DNA from 2 places in the Frigoribacterium sp. PvP032 genome. Region 2 is predicted to be linked to the other one. Evidence: predicted binding sites of a transcription regulator. Region 2 holds the regulator's gene; the other holds the start of a gene.

Region 1 (8,406 bases), 2.5 Mb from region 2:
TGATCGCGACGACGTCGACCGTCGAGCCGGCCGCTCGCAGCGCCCGGCAGAGCTGGATCCCGTGGATGTCGGGCAGCGTCAGGTCGAGCAGCACGAGGTCCACCCCTGGCTGTCGCAGCCGGTCGAGGGCGCAGCGGCCGTCGTGCACCACTCCGACGAGCTCGAAGCCGTCGAGCCGCGTGACGTACGCACCGTGCGCCTCCGCCGTGAGCGGCTCGTCGTCGACGACGAGCACCCGCACCCGCACCGGCGGCGGAGCCGGGGGCAGGGGCAGGGCCGAGGAGGCGCCGGTCACGACCGCACCACCGCCTCCTCGTCGTCGCCGTCCTCGTGCTCGTGCCCGGGCTCGGGCAGGTCGACCGTGATCGTGGTGCCGTGCTCCGTCGAGCGGGCGTCGACGGTGCCGCCCGCCCGCCGCGCGACCTGGGCCACCAGCGCGAGGCCGATCCCGCGCCCCCCGGTGCCCCCGGGTTTCGTGCTGACGCCGCGCTCGAACACGTCGCGCCCCTCGGGCAGCCCGGGGCCGCTGTCGGAGACCGCGATCCGCACGACGCCCTGCGCCGGCCGCTCGAGCACGACTCTCACGGTCGCGGGGCGGGATGAACTGCGTTCCGAACCATGAACTGCGTCATTTCGCGGTTCATGGTTCGGAACGCGGTTCGCGGCGTCCGCCTCCACGTCGGCGTCGGTACCCGCCCCCGCGCCCGCCCAGCGCGGTGCCGCCGCGTCGAGCGCGTTGTCCACGAGGTTGCCGAGTACCGTGACGAGGTCGCGCACCGGCACCTGCGGCGTGCCGAAGTCGGGCGACACCCTCAGCTCGAGCTCGACGGCGCGCTCGCGCGCCTGGGCGCTCTTGCCGAGCAGCAGGGCCGCGAGCACCGGCTCGTCGACGGCAGCGACGACCTGGTCGGCGAGCACCTGGCCGAGGTCCAGCTCGTCCGAGGCGAAGCGGAGGGCCTCGTCCGCGCGGCCCAGCTCGATCAGCGCGACGATCGTGTGCAGCCGGTTGGCGAACTCGTGGGTCTGCGAGCGCAGCGCCTCCGACAGGGTGCTCATCGTGCGCAGCTCGTCGGTCAGCTGCCGCAGCTCGGTGTGGTCTCGCAGGGTGGTGACGGTGCCGAGGCGTCGACCCCCGCCTCCTGCGCCGGCCCGACCCGCGCCTCCTGTGCCGCCCCGCCCTGCGCCGACTGCCCCCGGCGCGGCGGCGACCCGTTGGTTCACGACGAGCACCCGGTCGTCGGCGACGTGCACCTCGTCCTGGGCCTCGTCGCCACCGGCGAGCAGCACGGCGAGCGACGTCGGCAGCGGGAGCTCCGCCACCGGCACGGACCGCCTCGCGACGTCGTCGACCAGCGACGGCAGACCGAGCAGCAGCGCCGCGTGGTCGTTCGCGAGCGTCAGCCGCCCCTGGTCGTCGACGAGCACGAGCCCCTCGCCGACCGAGTGCAGCACCGCCTCGTGGTGGTCGCTGACCCGGCCGAGCTCCTCCGCGCCGAGGCCGCGGGTCACCCGCCGGAGGTGTCGGCTGAGCAGCCACGCCGCCAGCGCGCCGAGGGCCACGGTCGCGAGGGCCCCGCCGACGAGCAGGGGGAGGCGCTGGCCGAGCGCCGCGGACACGCTGTCGACGGTCACGCCGGCCGCCACGAGGGCGACGACCGCTCCGTCGTCGTCGCGCACCGGCACGACGGCGCGGACCGACGGCCCGAGCGTGCCCGAGTAGGTCTCGGTGAACGGCCGCCCGGCGAGCGCAGGGGCGATCGTGCCGATGAACGGCTGGCCGATCTCGGCGGGGTCAGGGTGCGTGAGGCGCGTGCGGTCGGGCGTCATCACGGTGACGAAGTCGGTGTCCGTGTCGCGCATCAGGTCGAGCGCGTACGGCTCGAGCGACGCGGACGGGTCGTCCGTGTCGAGGGCCTCGAGCACGAACGGGTTGTCGGCGATCGAGGTCGCCAGGGCGGTGCAGCGGGTGGCTGCCGCACGCTCGGTGTCGGCACGCGCGCTCGTCCACTGCCACGCCCCGGCGACGAGGGCGAGCACGACGACCCCGACGACCTGCAGGGCGAAGAGGCGGGTGGCGATGCTGGCGCGGCGCATCGTCCGGGCTTCCCTCGAGGTCCGCCCCTAGAGGACGGGCTCGACCAGCCGCACGTGCGACACGGCGACCCGCGTCGGCTCTCCGGCGAAGGCCGCAGCACGGGCCTCGGACGCCAGGTACTCCGCCTCGAGCGCCAGGAAAGCGTCGGCGTCGCCGGGAGCGCTGACGGCCCAGGTGAACTCGTCGACGTCGCGGTCGGCGTACGCGAACTCGATCGTGAAGCCCGAGGAGGTGCGGGCCGGCACCAGCCGGGAGCCGAACCAGGCGACGAAGTCGTCGAGCACCCCGGGGGCGAGCTCGTAGCGGCGCAGCTGGACGGTCTTCACGGTGACGTCGTCGTCGGTCATGGCGCCACCCTAGCGACCGCCGCAGACACACCCGAGTCCGCCGCGAACACTATGAACGCAAGCTCGTGCCCCGGGCGCACCGAGGTCATGCTGGCCCGATCCACCCGCCGACCGGCGACGACGTCGTCCCGGTCACGAGCACGAGGACCACCGATGGCAACGACGCCCTCCCCCCGAGACGACACGATCCACCGTTCGCCCCTCTCGCGCCTCCGGCGGATCGAGAAGTCGCACTGGCTCTACATCGCCGTGATCGTCGCGGTCGGGGCCGGCATCCTCGTCGGCCTCACCGCACCCGACGTGGCGGTGCAGCTGAAGCCGATCGGCACCGCGTTCGTGTCGCTGATCTCGATGATGATCGCGCCGGTGATCTTCTGCACGATCGTGCTCGGCGTCGGCTCGATCGCGAAGGCGGCGACCGTCGGCAAGGTCGGCGGGCTCGCGCTCGGCTACTTCATCGCGATGTCGACCTTCGCGCTGGCGATCGGCCTGGTCGTCGGCAACCTGATCCACCCGGGCGAGGGCCTGATGGTCGGCAGCACCGGCTACGAGGCACCGGTCAGCGCGGAGGCGGGCGGCACCGCTGGCTTCCTGCTCGGCATCATCCCCGAGACGCTCGTCTCGTCGCTGACCAGCGGCTCGATCCTGCAGACGCTCTTCGTGGCCCTGCTCGTCGGCTTCGCGCTGCAGCGGATGGGCGCCCGCGGCGCGACGATCCTCGAGGGGGTCCGCAACCTGCAGGTGCTGGTGTTCCGCATCCTCGCGATGATCATGTGGGTCGCCCCGATCGGTGCGTTCGGCGCCATCGCGGCCGTCGTCGGCGAGACCGGCGTCGCCGCGATCGTCGCGCTCGCGACCCTGATGATCGCGTTCTACGTCACCTGCATCGTGTTCGTCGCGGGAGTGCTCGGCACGGTGCTGAAGCTCGTCACGGGCATCAACATCTTCCGGGTCATGCGCTACCTCGGCCGCGAGTACCTGCTGATCGTGTCGACCTCGTCGAGCGAGGTGGCCCTGCCCCGCCTCATCGCGAAGATGGAGCACCTCGGCGTCTCGAAGCCCGTCGTCGGCATCACGGTGCCCACCGGCTACTCGTTCAACCTCGACGGCACGGCGATCTACCTGACGATGGCGTCGCTGTTCATCGCCAACGCGATGGGCACTCCGCTGAGCGTGGGGGAGCAGCTCTCGCTGCTGCTGTTCATGATGATCGCCTCGAAGGGCGCCGCAGGGGTCACCGGTGCCGGCATCGCGACGCTCGCCGGAGGCCTGCAGGCGCACCGCCCCGACCTGGTCGACGGGGTCGGCGTCATCGTCGGCATCGACCGCTTCATGTCGGAGGCCCGCGCCCTCACGAACTTCACCGGCAACGCCGTAGCGACTTTGCTCGTCGGCACCTGGACCCGCGAGGTCGACAAGGAGCAGGTCGAGCGCGTGCTCGGCGGCCGGTCGCCCTTCGACGAGTCGACGATGAGCGCCGACGGCCACGGCGACGCGGCCCACGCAGCCGCCTCAGGGGCCGGTGCCGAGGAGGCGGCGGCCGAGACCACGGGACCGGCGCGCGACGAGCGCATCTCGACCGACACGGTGCGGACGATCGTCGGCGGCGACGAGCGGGTCTCGCGCCGCTGAGGCGCGGCCGCCGCCGCCGTCGCCGTCGCCGCCGCGAAGCACCCCGCAGTGGACGATGCACCCCGTGACCACGGGGTGCATCGTCCACTACGGGGTGCCTGAGGGCGGGACGCCTGGACGGGTCAGCCGTCGTCGTCCGCGGACGGGTCCCAGTACGGCCGGTGCTCACCGACCGTCTCGGCGAGTGCCTGCAGCGCGAACGTGCTCACCCGCGCCTCCTACGCGCTCGTCGACGCCGTGTCGGCACCGGTGCGAGTCGACTCGGACCCGGCCTGCGTCGTGCCGATGCCCGAGCCAGACGCCGTCTCGACGGCCGTCGCCGGGCTGGTCGTCACCTCGATGCGGCGCGGGGCGGCCTTCTGCGTCACCGGGATGACGATCGAGAGGACGCCGGCGTCGTAGTGCGCCGAGATGCCGCTCGCGTCGACTCCCTCGCCCAGGCTGAACTGGCGAAGGTACGAGCCGTGCGGGCGCTCCTTCGCGAGCCACTGTGCGCCGGTGCGGGCGTCGGCCGTCCGCTGGGCCTTGACGGTGAGCACCTGGCCGTCCACGTCGACGTCGACGCTGCCGGGGTCGACGCCCGGCATGTCGGCGGAGAGCACGTAGCGGTCGCCGTCGCGGTACAGGTCGACGGGCATCTGCCGCGGGCCCTGCCGCGTCGCGAGCAGGCTGCCGGCGAGGCGGTCGAGCTCGGTGAAAGGATCGAAGGTCATGGCCATGATGAAGAGTCCCCTTCCGTGACGGAGTCGGTGTCGTGTCAAGAGTTGAGTCGGTGTGGCTCAACTCGGTGACTCGATGCTAGGACGCCGTCGCGGCCCGTAGCTCGGAGATCGCTCAGATCCCGCTCGGAGATCGCTCGGAGCCGCGACCGGAGGTGCGTCAGGCTCCCCGCACGGATGCGGCCACCTGGGCCACCGCCTCCTCGACGGCGATCCGTCGGCCCTCCGCGTCGTCCCGCTCGCTGTTGTGCACCCACGCCGTGATGCCGCGTCGGGCTCCGACGTAGTCGACGATCCCGTGCCTGACCTGCGTCTCGAGAGCCTGCTCGTAGCCGTGCTTCTCGTAGGTCGAGGCACTGTCGCCGGCCACGAGGAGGAGGTGGATCGTGAGCCCGCCGAGGTTGCGTCGCATCCCGGTGCCGCCCTCGGCGCCGTCGACGTCGAACGCCCAGCCGTTCACGAACACCCGGTCGATCCACCCCTTGAGCAGGGCCGGCATCGACCACCACCAGACGGGGAAGACGAGCACGAGGTGGTCGGCGGCGTCGAGACGGCGGTGCTCGGCTGCGACGTCGTCGGGGAACTCGCCGCCGACCCGGTAGGTGTGACGGTCGGCGGCGCCGAACCGCGGGTCGAAGCCCTCGGCGGCGAGATCGGCGATCTCGACCTCGCCGGGCTCCAGCGCCGCCCGCACCAGCTCGGCGATGCCGGCGGTGAGCGACTCGGGGTCAGGATGGGCGGTGACGATGAGCGTCTTCATGAGGCCCAGTCAAGCGGCTCGGGCTGGCCTCCCGCCGCCTCCTAGAGTGGGGTCCTCCACCTGGCCCACGGAGGAGCGCCATGACCACGTCCCCGTCCCCGGACACGTCCCCGGACACGTCCCCGGACACGTCCCCGATCCCACCTCGGCCTCTGCGGCCTCTGCGGCCCTCGGCACCCGGCGAGCGGGACCGGCCCGACGGTCGCGGTCGCACCGGCCTCGACACGGTCGGGCGCGACCTCGAGGGCAACCCCGACGTGGTGGTGCGCGACGTCGAGGTCACCTCCGACGGCTGGCACGTGCTGCGGCGCACCACCTTCGACGTCCGCGGACGGGACGGGGCCTGGACGACGCAGCAGCGCGAGACCTACGACCGCGGCAACGGCGCGACGATCCTGCTCGTCGACCCTGCCCGCGACACCGTCCTGCTGACCCGCCAGTTCCGGTTCCCGGCGTACGTCAACGACCACCCGGACGGGATGCTCGTCGAGGCCGCCGCTGGCCTGCTCGACGAGGACGACCCGGAGACGGCGATCCGTCGCGAGGCGAGCGAGGAGCTGGGCGTCGAGGTCGGCGCGCTCACGCACGTGTTCGACGCCTACATGAGCCCGGGATCCGTCACCGAGCGGGTGCACTTCTACGCCGCCGAGTACAGCCCCGCCGACCGGACGAGCGCCGGCGGGGGAGTGGCCGACGAGGGCGAGGAGATCGAGGTGCTCGAGCTGTCGTTCGCCGAGGCGCTGGCCATGGTCGACGACGGCCGGATCGTCGACGGCAAGACCATCATGCTGTTGCAGTGGGCGGCACTCCGCCGACTCACGACGGGCGGCCTCGGCTAGCGGGCTCGGCCAGCCCAGCCGGCGACCTCAGCCCTCGCGCAGCACCTTCGTCATGGCGCGGCCGCGCGCGACCTCGTCGACCAGCTTGTCGAGGCGTCGGATCTGCTGCATCAGCTCGTCGTCGAGCTCCTCGATGCGGACGCCGCAGATCACGCCGGTCACGAGCGAGGCCCTGGGGTTCAGCTCGGCGGCGGCGAAGAAGTCGCGGAAGGTCGTGCGCGCGGCGAGGTGCCCGGCGAGCCGCGCGTCGTCGTAGCCGGTCAGCCACGAGATCACCGTGTCGACCTCGGCCCGCGTGTGGCCCTTCCGCTCGGCCTTCGCGACGTAGAGCGGGTAGACGTCGGCGAACGCGGTGTCGAAGATGCGGCCGTTGCGGTCCATGGCGGCAGCGTAGCTGCGCGAGCCGCCCCCGTCAGCCCTCGCGCGCCTCCCTCGCCCGGCCCCTGATCGCGGTGATCACGTCGGTCTTGGCGTCGGCGTAGTCGTTCATGTCGTCCCAGTGGCGGGCGAGCAGGTCACGCTTCGTCCGCTCGTACAGCGCGCGGTCGTCGTCGTCACGGCGCAGGTGGTCGCGCAGGAGGAGGTACTCGGCCACCGCAGGAGCCCCGCGGTCGTACACGTGCACGTGCACGTCGCGCTCGGGCGTGCGCACCAGCCGGTGTCCCGGCTCGCGCACACGCAGCAGGTAGCCGGCGGCGAGCAGGGGCTCCAGCCAGTCCTCCTCGGCGGTGACGTCGTCGACCGCGACGACGACGTCGACGATCGGCTTGGCGGCCAGCCCGGGCACCGAGGTCGAGCCGATGTGCTCGACGTCGGCGCGGGTGCCGGTCGTCGCGAGTGCGTCGACGATGCGCCGCTCGTGCTCGCGGTAGAGCTCGGGCCAGCGCGGGTCGTAGTCGTGCAGCGTGACCGCCACGGCCTCGGGGCCGCCGACGAGGTCGACCTCGGTCACGTCGGCGCGGCGGCGGGGGCGGGGCTCGTCGGTCACGGGACCATCCTCGCAGCCGGGTCGCCTGGGCCGCAGCCGAACGACCTGCCATGCTCGAGATCCACGAGCGGGGGAGACGACCATGGACGAGGGACTGCTCTACGACCTGTGCAGCCGAGCACGACGCGTGCAGGCGGCGCGCAGCTCGGAGGCGAGCCTGCAGGGGCTCACCGACCTGATCCGGGCCGCGGCCGACCCTCGGGGCAGGCGCTCCGACCTCGAGATCCACCAGCTGATCGAGTCGGCGCCGCAGCCCGTCGGCATGCGCTGGAGCGTCGCGCAGCTCGAGGCGCTCGCGGCTGCCCGGAGCGACGCCCCCGCCGACTTCGACGAGGACGACGCCGACGACTACGAGGAGGCGCAGGCCGCGCTCCTGAGGGCGGTCGGCAAGGACGACGGCGAGCCCGCGAGCGGCCCCGTCGGCGTCGCGAAGAACGTGCTCGAGCAGCTGCTGCACCGCTGGTTCTGACCCGGTCCCGGGCGGGGGCCCGGGCCGGGGTGCGAATTCCCTCGTGGGCCGGAGGCGGCACACGGCGTCATCCGACCCCGCTTTCGTCCATGATGGTCCCGTGACCGACACCGACACCGCCAAGCGACCCGACGGAGCCAGCCGAGACGACGTCAGGGGGGCGGTCGACACGGACCTGCGTGCCGACGTGAGCTTCCTGGGCAGCCTGCTCGGGCGCGTGCTCACAGAGGCCGGCGGCCCCGACCTGCTGGCCGACGTCGAGCGGCTCCGCGCCGCCGTCATCTCCGCCTACGAGGACGCCGCCGCGGGCCACGCCGGCAAGACGGACTCGGCCGAGCCCGTCGACCGCGCCGGCGAGATCGTCGCGGAGCTCGACCAGGAGCGCGCCGAGCAGGTCGCTCGGGCGTTCACCGTCTACTTCCACCTCTCGAACCTCGCCGAGGAGCACCACCGCGTCCGCGTGCTGCGCCGCCGCCGTGAGCGCGCCGACTCGCTGCCCGCGGCCGTCGAGCGGCTCGTCGACGAGCTGGGGGCCGAGGAGGCGTCGGCACGTCTGC
Region 2 (8,406 bases):
CGTCACGGCCGATGACGGGGTCGAGCTTGCCGCTGCGGGCGATCGCCGTGAGGTCGACGCCGTACTTCTCGAGCGCGCTCTTCTGCTTCTCGGTGGAGGCGGGAGCGCCCTGCATGTTCGCCACGGGTGTGCCTTTCTCGAACTTGAGTTGATCTGGCTCAAGTTTACGCCGAAGGAGGCGCGGCGCAAGGCATAGCACTCGTCAGGTTGTGCATTGCTCATGCCGTGTCTAACATTTCACTAGTTGATCACCGCGGCAGCCTGCTGCCCCGACCGGGAGAACCCCCCATACACATGAAGAAGAACCTCAAGACCGCAGGAGCCCTCGGGCTCGCCGCGGCCACCATCCTCACCGGGCTGTCATTCGGCACTGGCGCAGCGAACGCGACACCCACGGATCCCCCAATCGCAGCCTCCGCCGTAGCCGGCGACCCCCGCCACATCAAGCTGGTAGGCGAAGCAGGTCCCTCCACGTTCTGGGCATTCGTCGACCCAAGGACCGGACAACCGCTCGACGTTCGGCGTTTCTCGACCCGAGCAGCAGCAGAAGCCCAGGCTGCAAGTTTCGAGATCGAGGACGAGGGCGCCCACTTCACCATGAAGATGGTGAACGGCCCGCGCGCAGGCTGCCTCTCGGTTATGCCTAACTATGGTAATGGTGGCGTCCTGGTACCCCTCAGTACGGAATGTGGCACAGAGGCAACCCTGTTCAGCACGGACGGCGAGGGGCGGGTCGTTTCCGAGATGACCGGCCGCATGGTAGCCGCTCCCGCCTTCGTTGTGGACTGGAATTACTTCACTATGACTTCCAGTCTCAACTCGGCTCTTCGATTCGAGGCACTGCGCGTATCCCTCCGCGGCCAGGTCGATTCCATTGACGCGGCCGGACGCGTCGCCCATCTCTCGGGCAGAGCCGCTCCAGGCTCGACCGTGATCGTCAACGGCGACCAGCAGGTCGTCCCCAGTGAGACCGGAACCTGGTCGGCCAGCGTGAGCGGTCTCAACCTCGGCACGAACACGATTACTTTGGAGCAGTGGGAAGACGGCGTCAAGACCGCTGACTTCAGCGTCGACGCCACGATTGACGTCGCCCCAGTCATCGCCACGACGTCGTTCCCCGCCGACCGCGCGCAGAACGCCATCACCTCGGGCACCGCTCACCCCGGCGCCGTCGTCGTGATCCGCGACGCCGAGGGCACCGAGATCGCCCGCACCACCGCCTCTACCAACGACGACGGCGCCTGGAGCGTGGAGATCCCCGCCCCGAACACCGGCGGCGACTACCCCGTCACGATCCACCAGGAGATCGACGGCGAGGCCAACGGCGAGATCAGTCAGACCGTCGCCTACGGCGCCGCAGTGTCGATCACCGCACCCGTCGACGACATGGCCCACGACGGCGGCCCCGTCGCCATGCGCGGCACCGGCGAGGCCGGAGCCCAGGTCACCGTCCGCGAGCAGGGACGCACGACCGTCATCGGCAACGCGACCGTGCTCGCCAACGGCAGCTGGAACCTCAGCACGACCGCCGTCGACGACCGCAAGCACGTCCTCGAGGCCACCCAGGCCGGCAAGGGCAACAACGTCACCACCTCCTCGGTCACCCTGAACCCGGAGGGCGACGGCGTCGACCAGCCCTTCGCGCTGACCGCACCCCAGGACGGTGACACCGTCGTCGCCCCGACGAACCAGGTCGCCTTCACCGGCACCGGCACCACCGGCGACACCGTGGACGTCGTCAACACCTACAACGGCCGCGTCGTGGCCACCGCCACGATCGACGACGAGGGCAACTGGTCCGGCACCGGCATGATCGGCTTCGGCGTGCAGAACCTCAAGGCCACCGTCACCCACGCCGGCGTCGGCACCGACCACCCCCTCACCATCACGGTGAACGCCTCCGCCGGCGTCGACCAGCCGTTCGCGCTGACCGCACCCGTGAACGGGGCCACCGTCATCGCCCCGACGAACCAGGTCACCTTCACGGGCACCGGCACCACCGGCGACACGGTCTCGATCGTCAACACCTACAACGGCCGAGTCGTCGCCAGCACCACCATCGACGGCGCCGGCAACTGGTCCGGCATCGGCAGCGTCGGCTTCGGGGTGCAGAACCTGCGAGCCACCGTCACCCACGCCGGCGTCGGCACCGACCACCCCCTCACCATCACGGTGAACCCCACCGCCGGCATCGTGCAGCCGTACACGCTGACCGCTCCCGTCGACGGCAGCACGGTCGTCGCCCCCGACAACCGCGTCACGTTCAGCGGCACCGGCACCACCGGCGCCCGGGTGATCTTCACCGCCGGCACCGGCCGACAGGTGATCAACACGATCGTCGACGGCCACGGCAACTGGTCGGCGACCGGCTTCCTCTCGCACCAGTGGTACGAGCTTGGCACCAGCTACACCCTCGTCGGCGGCACCCCCGTCACCGGCAAGACCTCCCTCACCGTCCTCGCCAGCGCGGACGTCATCAACCCGTTCGTGATCCAGACCCCGGCCGACGGCTCCACCGTCGTGGCGCCGAACAACATGGTCACCTTCACGGGCACCGGCGCCGCCGGCGCCACCGTCGAGCTGATCAACGACCTCGGCGGCAGCTTCGAGCGCGTCGTCGCCCGCGCCACGGTGAAGTCCGACGGCACCTGGACCGCCACCGGCGGCCTCGGGTTCCAGACCTACCCGCTGGCGTACGTCCACACCCCCGGCGCCCTCGGCGGCACCCCCGCCACCGGCACCGTCACCGTCACCGTCGCCGCGCAGTAACCCTCCGCGCCGACACTCCCCCGTCGGCGCCCGGCACCCCGGGCGCCGACACCCCACCGCGGGGGCAGGCACACCACCTGCCCCCGCGGGCCACCTCCCCGAGAAAGACCCCGAACCCATGAGCACTCGCCCCACCACCCGCCTGGCCCTCGGCGGCCTCGCCGCCCTCGCCCTCGTCGCCGGCCTCGCCGCCTGCACCTCGAGCGACGCCGACACCACGCCGACGCCCAGCACGACCCCCTCCGCCACCGCCGAGGCCGACGCCAGCGCGGACGCCGCCGACGACGGCGCACCGACCGTCAACGAGTGCGTCGACGGCCAGGCCGTCATCTCCGGCGGCGAGAAGACCGTGAGCCTGCCCGACGGCTGCGACACCGTCTACATCGTCACCAGCGACGCCACCGTCGACCTCGGCCCCGTCACGAAGCTGTTCTTCGAGGGCACCGGCAACACCGTCACCTACACCGGCGACGCCCCCGAGATCGGCGGCACCACCGACGGCGACGGCAACACCGCCACCGCCAGCTGACAGAGCGAAGGGCCGCCGAGCCCCCACACCCCCGCGACACCCGCACGGCCCCCGACCACGAGTCGGGGGCCGTGCTCCGTGGTCCCGCGGGTCGGCCACGCCGTCCACGCCCGCTCAGCGAGGCCGGAGGCGGCAGGGGCACGATGACTCGATGATCACCGTCGACCTCGCCCGCAGCCTGCGCACCGCCGGGCTGCGCTGGCGCCCCGCCTCCGGAGACCGATTCGTCGTCGAGCACCTCGCCGAGGTAGACGAGCCCCTCGACGTCTTCACCCTCAGCGACATGACCATCGAGGCGCACCACTACCCGACCGGCACCGAGCTCGGCTTCAACGGCACCACCGAGTGGGCACTGGACTCCGTCTCCGCGGACGTCGCGCTCTGGCTGCCGCGGGAGGACCAGCTGCGCACCCTGCTCGGCCCCGCCTTCGTGTCGCTGACGCACCAGGTCGACGACGGCGAGCACATCGCGTGGACCGTGCTGCTCCGCCCCGAGGCCGTCGGCGACGGAGACAGCCGTCACGTCGCCGACGACGCCGAGAGCGCCTACGCGCTAGCCCTGCTCGCCTACCTAGACGCCTCCCTGCGGATCGACGAGATCAGCGAGGTCGACTGACGGCGCACTCGTGGGCCGCTCGGCAGCGTGGGCTGCTCAGCGGCGCGTGCTGCTCAGCGGCGCGTGCTGGCCGTGACCGTGAACTTGGGCGACCGCGACACCTGGCGGGTCGGCCCCACGGTGCGTTCGAGCGCAGCCCGGTACGCGAGCGACGAGTTGTAGACCGTCCAGAGCTCGCCGCCGGGGCGCAGCAGCCTCGCGGCGTCGTCGAAGAGCTTCTGCGCGATCGCGGTGTGGACCGTGGCGCCCACGTGGAACGGCGGGTTGAGCAGCACCAGGTCGGCCGCGCCCTCGGGGAGGGAGTCGCCCCCGTCCGCACGCCGCACCTCCACCCGGTCGGCCAGCCCTGCGGCGGCGATCGTCGCCCGCGCGGAGGAGACGGCCGCGGACGACTGGTCGGTCGCCACGACCAGCGCCGCGGGTGCGCGTCGTGCGTAGGCCGCGGCGAGGAGGCCCGTGCCGCAGCCGAGGTCGACGACCGAGGCGACCTCTGGCATCCGGTCGACGAGAGCCAGCAGCTGGCGGGTGCCGATGTCGACGCCCGACCCGGCGAACGCGGCGCCGTGGGCGACCACGGTGAGGCCGAGGTCGGCGTGGTGCTGCGACCGCGGCCACGGCGCCGAGCCGCCCGGGCGCGGTCCGGAGGCCGTCAGCAGCCTCGACTTCTGCCGGGCCAGCCCCGCGGACACCTGGCCGAGGTGGCGGCCGAGCACGTCGTTCATCGCGCGGGTCATGTGCTTGAGCCGGCCGCCGGCGAGCACGACGACGCCGGGGTCGGCGTGGGCCGCCACGAGCGCGGCGACCTCGTCGAGCGCGTCGAGGGAACGCGGCAGCTGCACGAGCACGAGACGGGCCCCGTCGACGAGCGCGGGGTCGAGGTCGTGGTGCACGACGGCGTCGAGCGGCACGCCGAGCCTGGCGGCGTTGGCGACGAGGGCACGCTCACCCGAGAGCGCGTCCTGGTGCACGCGGACGGAGGAGGCGCCTCCTGCGATCGCTCCGAGCGTCAGCGCCCCGTACCGGTCGCCGATCACCACGACCGGCGGGCCGTCGAGGAGGCGCGGCTCGGCCTCGTCGAGCAGGAGGCGGTCGGTCGCGTCGTGCGCCACCAGCTCGGGGGCCTCGACGTCGGGCCACCGGCGGAGCTGGTCGAAGTCGATCACGCCACGAGGCTACCGGGCACGCGGGGCGAGACACCCCGGAGTGGACGGTGCACCCCCGAACGACGCGGTGCATGGTCCACTTCGGGGTGCACCGTCCACGACGCCGGGATCCGGGTCAGCGCTCGGGGCGCCAGACCACCACGGCCGTCTGACGTCGGGGACGCATGCCCTGGCGCAGCGGCACCACGCCGCTCTCGCCCGCCGCGAAGACCCGGGCGCCGGGCCGGTTGACCAGCTCGTCGGCGAGGGCTCGCTCGAGCTCGCGCACGCGGGACTGCAGGGAGGTCACCTGGTTCTCGAGCTCGAGGATGCGCTTGATGCCCTCGAGCGAGACTCCCTCGCCGCCCAGCCGGCCGATCTCGCGCAGCTGGACGACGTCGCGCATCGAGTAACGACGCGACTTGCCCGCCGTCCGCTGCGGGACGACGAGGCCGAGCCGGTCGTACTGCCGCAGCGTCTGGGCGTGCATGCCCGCGAGCTCCGCGGCGGTCGCGATGGCGAAGAGCGGCGAGTTCTCGTCCACGGTGTCCATGGTGGTCACGCCTGCGCGCGGGCCCTGACGATGAGGTCGTCGCGGGGGTTCTCGGCCGGGAGGGCCGCGGCCAGGGCCTCGACCGCCTCCTTCGCCTTGTCGCTGAGGTGCGACGGCACGGCCACCTGGACGGTGGCGAGCAGGTCGCCGGTGCCCGTCTTGGTGACGACGCCGCGGCCCTTGACACGCAGCACGCGCCCGGACGGGGTGCCCGGCGCGACGCGCAGCCGCACGGGATCGCCGCCGAGGGTCGGCACCTCGATGGTCGCGCCGAGCGCCGCCTCCGCGAACGTGACCGGCACGTCGAGGCGCAGGTTCTGGCCGTCGAGCTCGAACACCGGGTGCTTGCGCACGGCGATGGTGAGGACCATGTCGCCGCCCTCGCCGCCGTCGGGGCTGGGCTCGCCCTTGCCGCGGAGCCGGATCTTCTGCCCGTCGTGCACGCCGGCGGGGATCCGGACCTTCATCGGCCGACCGTTCGCGCCCTGCAGCGAGATCGTCTCGCCGACGACCGCGGTCTGGAAGTCGAGCGTCGTCGTGGCCGTCATGTCGCGGCCCTTCTGCGGGCCGCCGTAGCCGCGGAAGCCGCCGCTCGTCTGGCCGAAGCCGCCGCCGCCGAACATGCCGCCGAAGATGTCGTCGAAGCCGCCGCCACCGCCGCCCTGCTGGCGGTACTGCGGGCGCTGGCCGCCCTGGCCGAACATGCCGCCGAAGACGTCCTCGAAGCCGCCGCCACCGCCTCCTGGGCCGCCGCTGCCCGCCGTGAAGCGCGCTCCGGAGCCCATGGCACGGACCTGGTCGTACTCGCGACGCTGCTCGGGGTCGGAGAGCACCGAGTTGGCCTCGCTCACCTCTTTGAACTTCGCCTCTGAGGCCGCGTCGCCCGGGTTGGAGTCGGGGTGGTACTTGCGGGCGAGCTTGCGGTAGACCTTCTTGAGCTCTGCCGGAGTCACGTCCTTGGAGACACCGAGAACGGCGTAGAAGTCCTTGTCGAACCAGTCCTGGCTGGCCATCCGGCACCTCCTCTCTCGTGTATGCGGCCCCGCTCGAGAGCGGAAGGCCGGGGAATGTGGGAGGCGGCGGGCCCCTTCTCGAGGAGCCCACCGCCCGTCGCGACTCGCGTCGCGGATGCCGCTACTGCGGCGTGTGCACCGCGACCTTGGCGGCCCGGATGACCCGGTCGCCGATCTTGTAGCCCGGCTCGATCACGTCGGCCACGGTGTTGACCGTGACGTCGGCGCTCGGCAGCTGGACCAGCGCGTCGTGCATGGTGGGGTCGAAGACCTCGCCCTTCTCGCCGACCTGCACGAGCCCGAACTTGTCGAGCCCGCCGCGGATCTTCTGCGCCACGATCACCATCGGGCCCTCGGCCAGGTCGCCGTGCTTCTCGGCACGGGCCAGGTCGTCGAGCGCGGGGAGGAGCGAGCGCACGACCTCGGCGACGACCGCCTCGCGGTTCGCCTCGCGGTCGCGCTCGACGCGCCTCCGGAAGTTCACCAGCTCGGCCTGCGCCCGCAGCATGTCCTGGCGCATGTCCGCGACGAGGTCGCGGCTGGCCGCGTCGAGGATGGCCTCGTCGTCGGCGCTGAGCGGCTCGGCCCCTTCGGCCTCGCCCTCGGCTGCCATCTCGGCGGCCGCCTCGGCCGCGCCCTCCGGCGCCTCGGCGCCCTCGGGCACCTCGACGTCGGGGGCCTCGGCCTCGATCAGCTCGTCGGGGTCGGTGACCGCGGCGGTGCCGCCGTCCTCGGAGGGGGCGGCCGGCTCGGGACGCACCTCGCCCGTCTCGGGGTCGATGCGGCGCTTGTCGTTCACCACCGGCTCGTCAGGCGTCTTGTCGTTCTGGTCTGCCATCGGGGGCCCCTACTTCTTGTCGTTGTCGTCGTCGTCCACGACCTCGGCGTCGACGATGTCCTCGTCGTCGCCCTGGGCCTGGCCGTCGGCGGGGGCGCCGTCGGCACCGGCCGCGCCCGCGGCACCGGCCTGGTCGCCCTGGCTCTGCGAGTAGATCGCCTGGCCGAGCTTCGACTGGCTCTCGTTCAGCTTGTCGAAGGCGGGCTTGATCGCGGTGTCGTCGTCGCCGGCGAGCGCGGTCTTCAGCGAGTCGACGTCGGCCTGGACCTCGGACTTGACGTCGTCGGGCAGCTTGTCGTCGTTCTCCTTGATGAGCTTCTCGATCGAGTAGACGAGCTGCTCGGCGTTGTTGCGGGTCTCGTTCGCCTCGCGACGCGCCTTGTCCTCTGCCGCGTTCTCCTCGGCCTCGCGGACCATGCGCTCGATGTCGTCCTTCGAGAGCGACGAGCCGCCCGAGATGACCATCGACTGCTCCTTGCCGGTGCCCTTGTCCTTCGCGGACACGTGCACGATGCCGTTGGCGTCGATGTCGAAGGTGACCTCGACCTGCGGCACGCCGCGGGGGGCCGGTGCGATGCCGGTCAGCTCGAAGGTGCCGAGGTTCTTGTTGTCGCGGGTGAACTCGCGCTCGCCCTGGAAGACCTGGATCGCGACGGACGGCTGGTTGTCGTCGGCCGTGGTGAAGGTCTCGCTGCGCTTGGTCGGGATGGCCGTGTTGCGCTCGATGAGCTTCGTCATCGCGCCGCCCTTGGTCTCGATGCCGAGGCTCAGGGGGGTGACGTCGATGAGGAGGACGTCCTTGCGCTCGCCCTTCAGCACGCCGGCCTGCAGCGCGGCGCCGACGGCGACGACCTCGTCAGGGTTGACGCCCTTGTTGGGCTCCTGGCCGCCGGTCAGCGACTTGACGACCTCGGTGACGGCGGGCATGCGGGTGGAGCCGCCGACG

Evidence for each region. The regulator HspR, encoded in region 2, represses chaperone genes until heat shock. The targets are predictions, from matches to a motif close to AAGTTGAGTCNNNNNGACTCAACTT.
Region 1: the regulator HspR is predicted to act here: its motif matches at 4,836-4,860, upstream of JOE35_RS13405 (Hsp20/alpha crystallin family protein).

Annotation. Positions count from the first base shown of each region.
Region 1 is NZ_JAFIBM010000001.1:2,917,447-2,925,852, reverse strand. Features, by position in the region: gene JOE35_RS13425 (response regulator) at 1-295, opposite strand, end outside; gene JOE35_RS13420 (ATP-binding protein) at 292-2,094, opposite strand; gene JOE35_RS13415 (hypothetical protein) at 2,122-2,442, opposite strand; gene JOE35_RS13410 (cation:dicarboxylate symporter family transporter) at 2,596-4,074, shown strand; gene JOE35_RS13405 (Hsp20/alpha crystallin family protein) at 4,293-4,787, opposite strand; gene JOE35_RS13400 (NAD(P)H-dependent oxidoreductase) at 4,954-5,553, opposite strand; gene JOE35_RS13395 (NUDIX domain-containing protein) at 5,634-6,392, shown strand; gene JOE35_RS13390 (DUF2200 domain-containing protein) at 6,420-6,773, opposite strand; gene JOE35_RS13385 (GrpB family protein) at 6,805-7,380, opposite strand; gene JOE35_RS13380 (hypothetical protein) at 7,463-7,849, shown strand; gene JOE35_RS13375 (phosphoenolpyruvate carboxylase) at 7,950-8,406, shown strand, end outside.
Region 2 is NZ_JAFIBM010000001.1:428,138-436,543, reverse strand. Features, by position in the region: gene JOE35_RS02070 (AAA family ATPase) at 1-124, opposite strand, end outside; gene JOE35_RS02065 (hypothetical protein) at 931-2,769, shown strand; gene JOE35_RS02060 (DUF3060 domain-containing protein) at 2,888-3,298, shown strand; gene JOE35_RS02055 (pilus assembly protein CpaE) at 3,450-3,914, shown strand; gene JOE35_RS02050 (class I SAM-dependent methyltransferase) at 3,968-5,077, opposite strand; gene JOE35_RS02045 (heat shock protein transcriptional repressor HspR) at 5,193-5,609, opposite strand; gene JOE35_RS02040 (DnaJ C-terminal domain-containing protein) at 5,615-6,622, opposite strand; gene JOE35_RS02035 (nucleotide exchange factor GrpE) at 6,744-7,460, opposite strand; gene dnaK (molecular chaperone DnaK) at 7,470-8,406, opposite strand, start outside.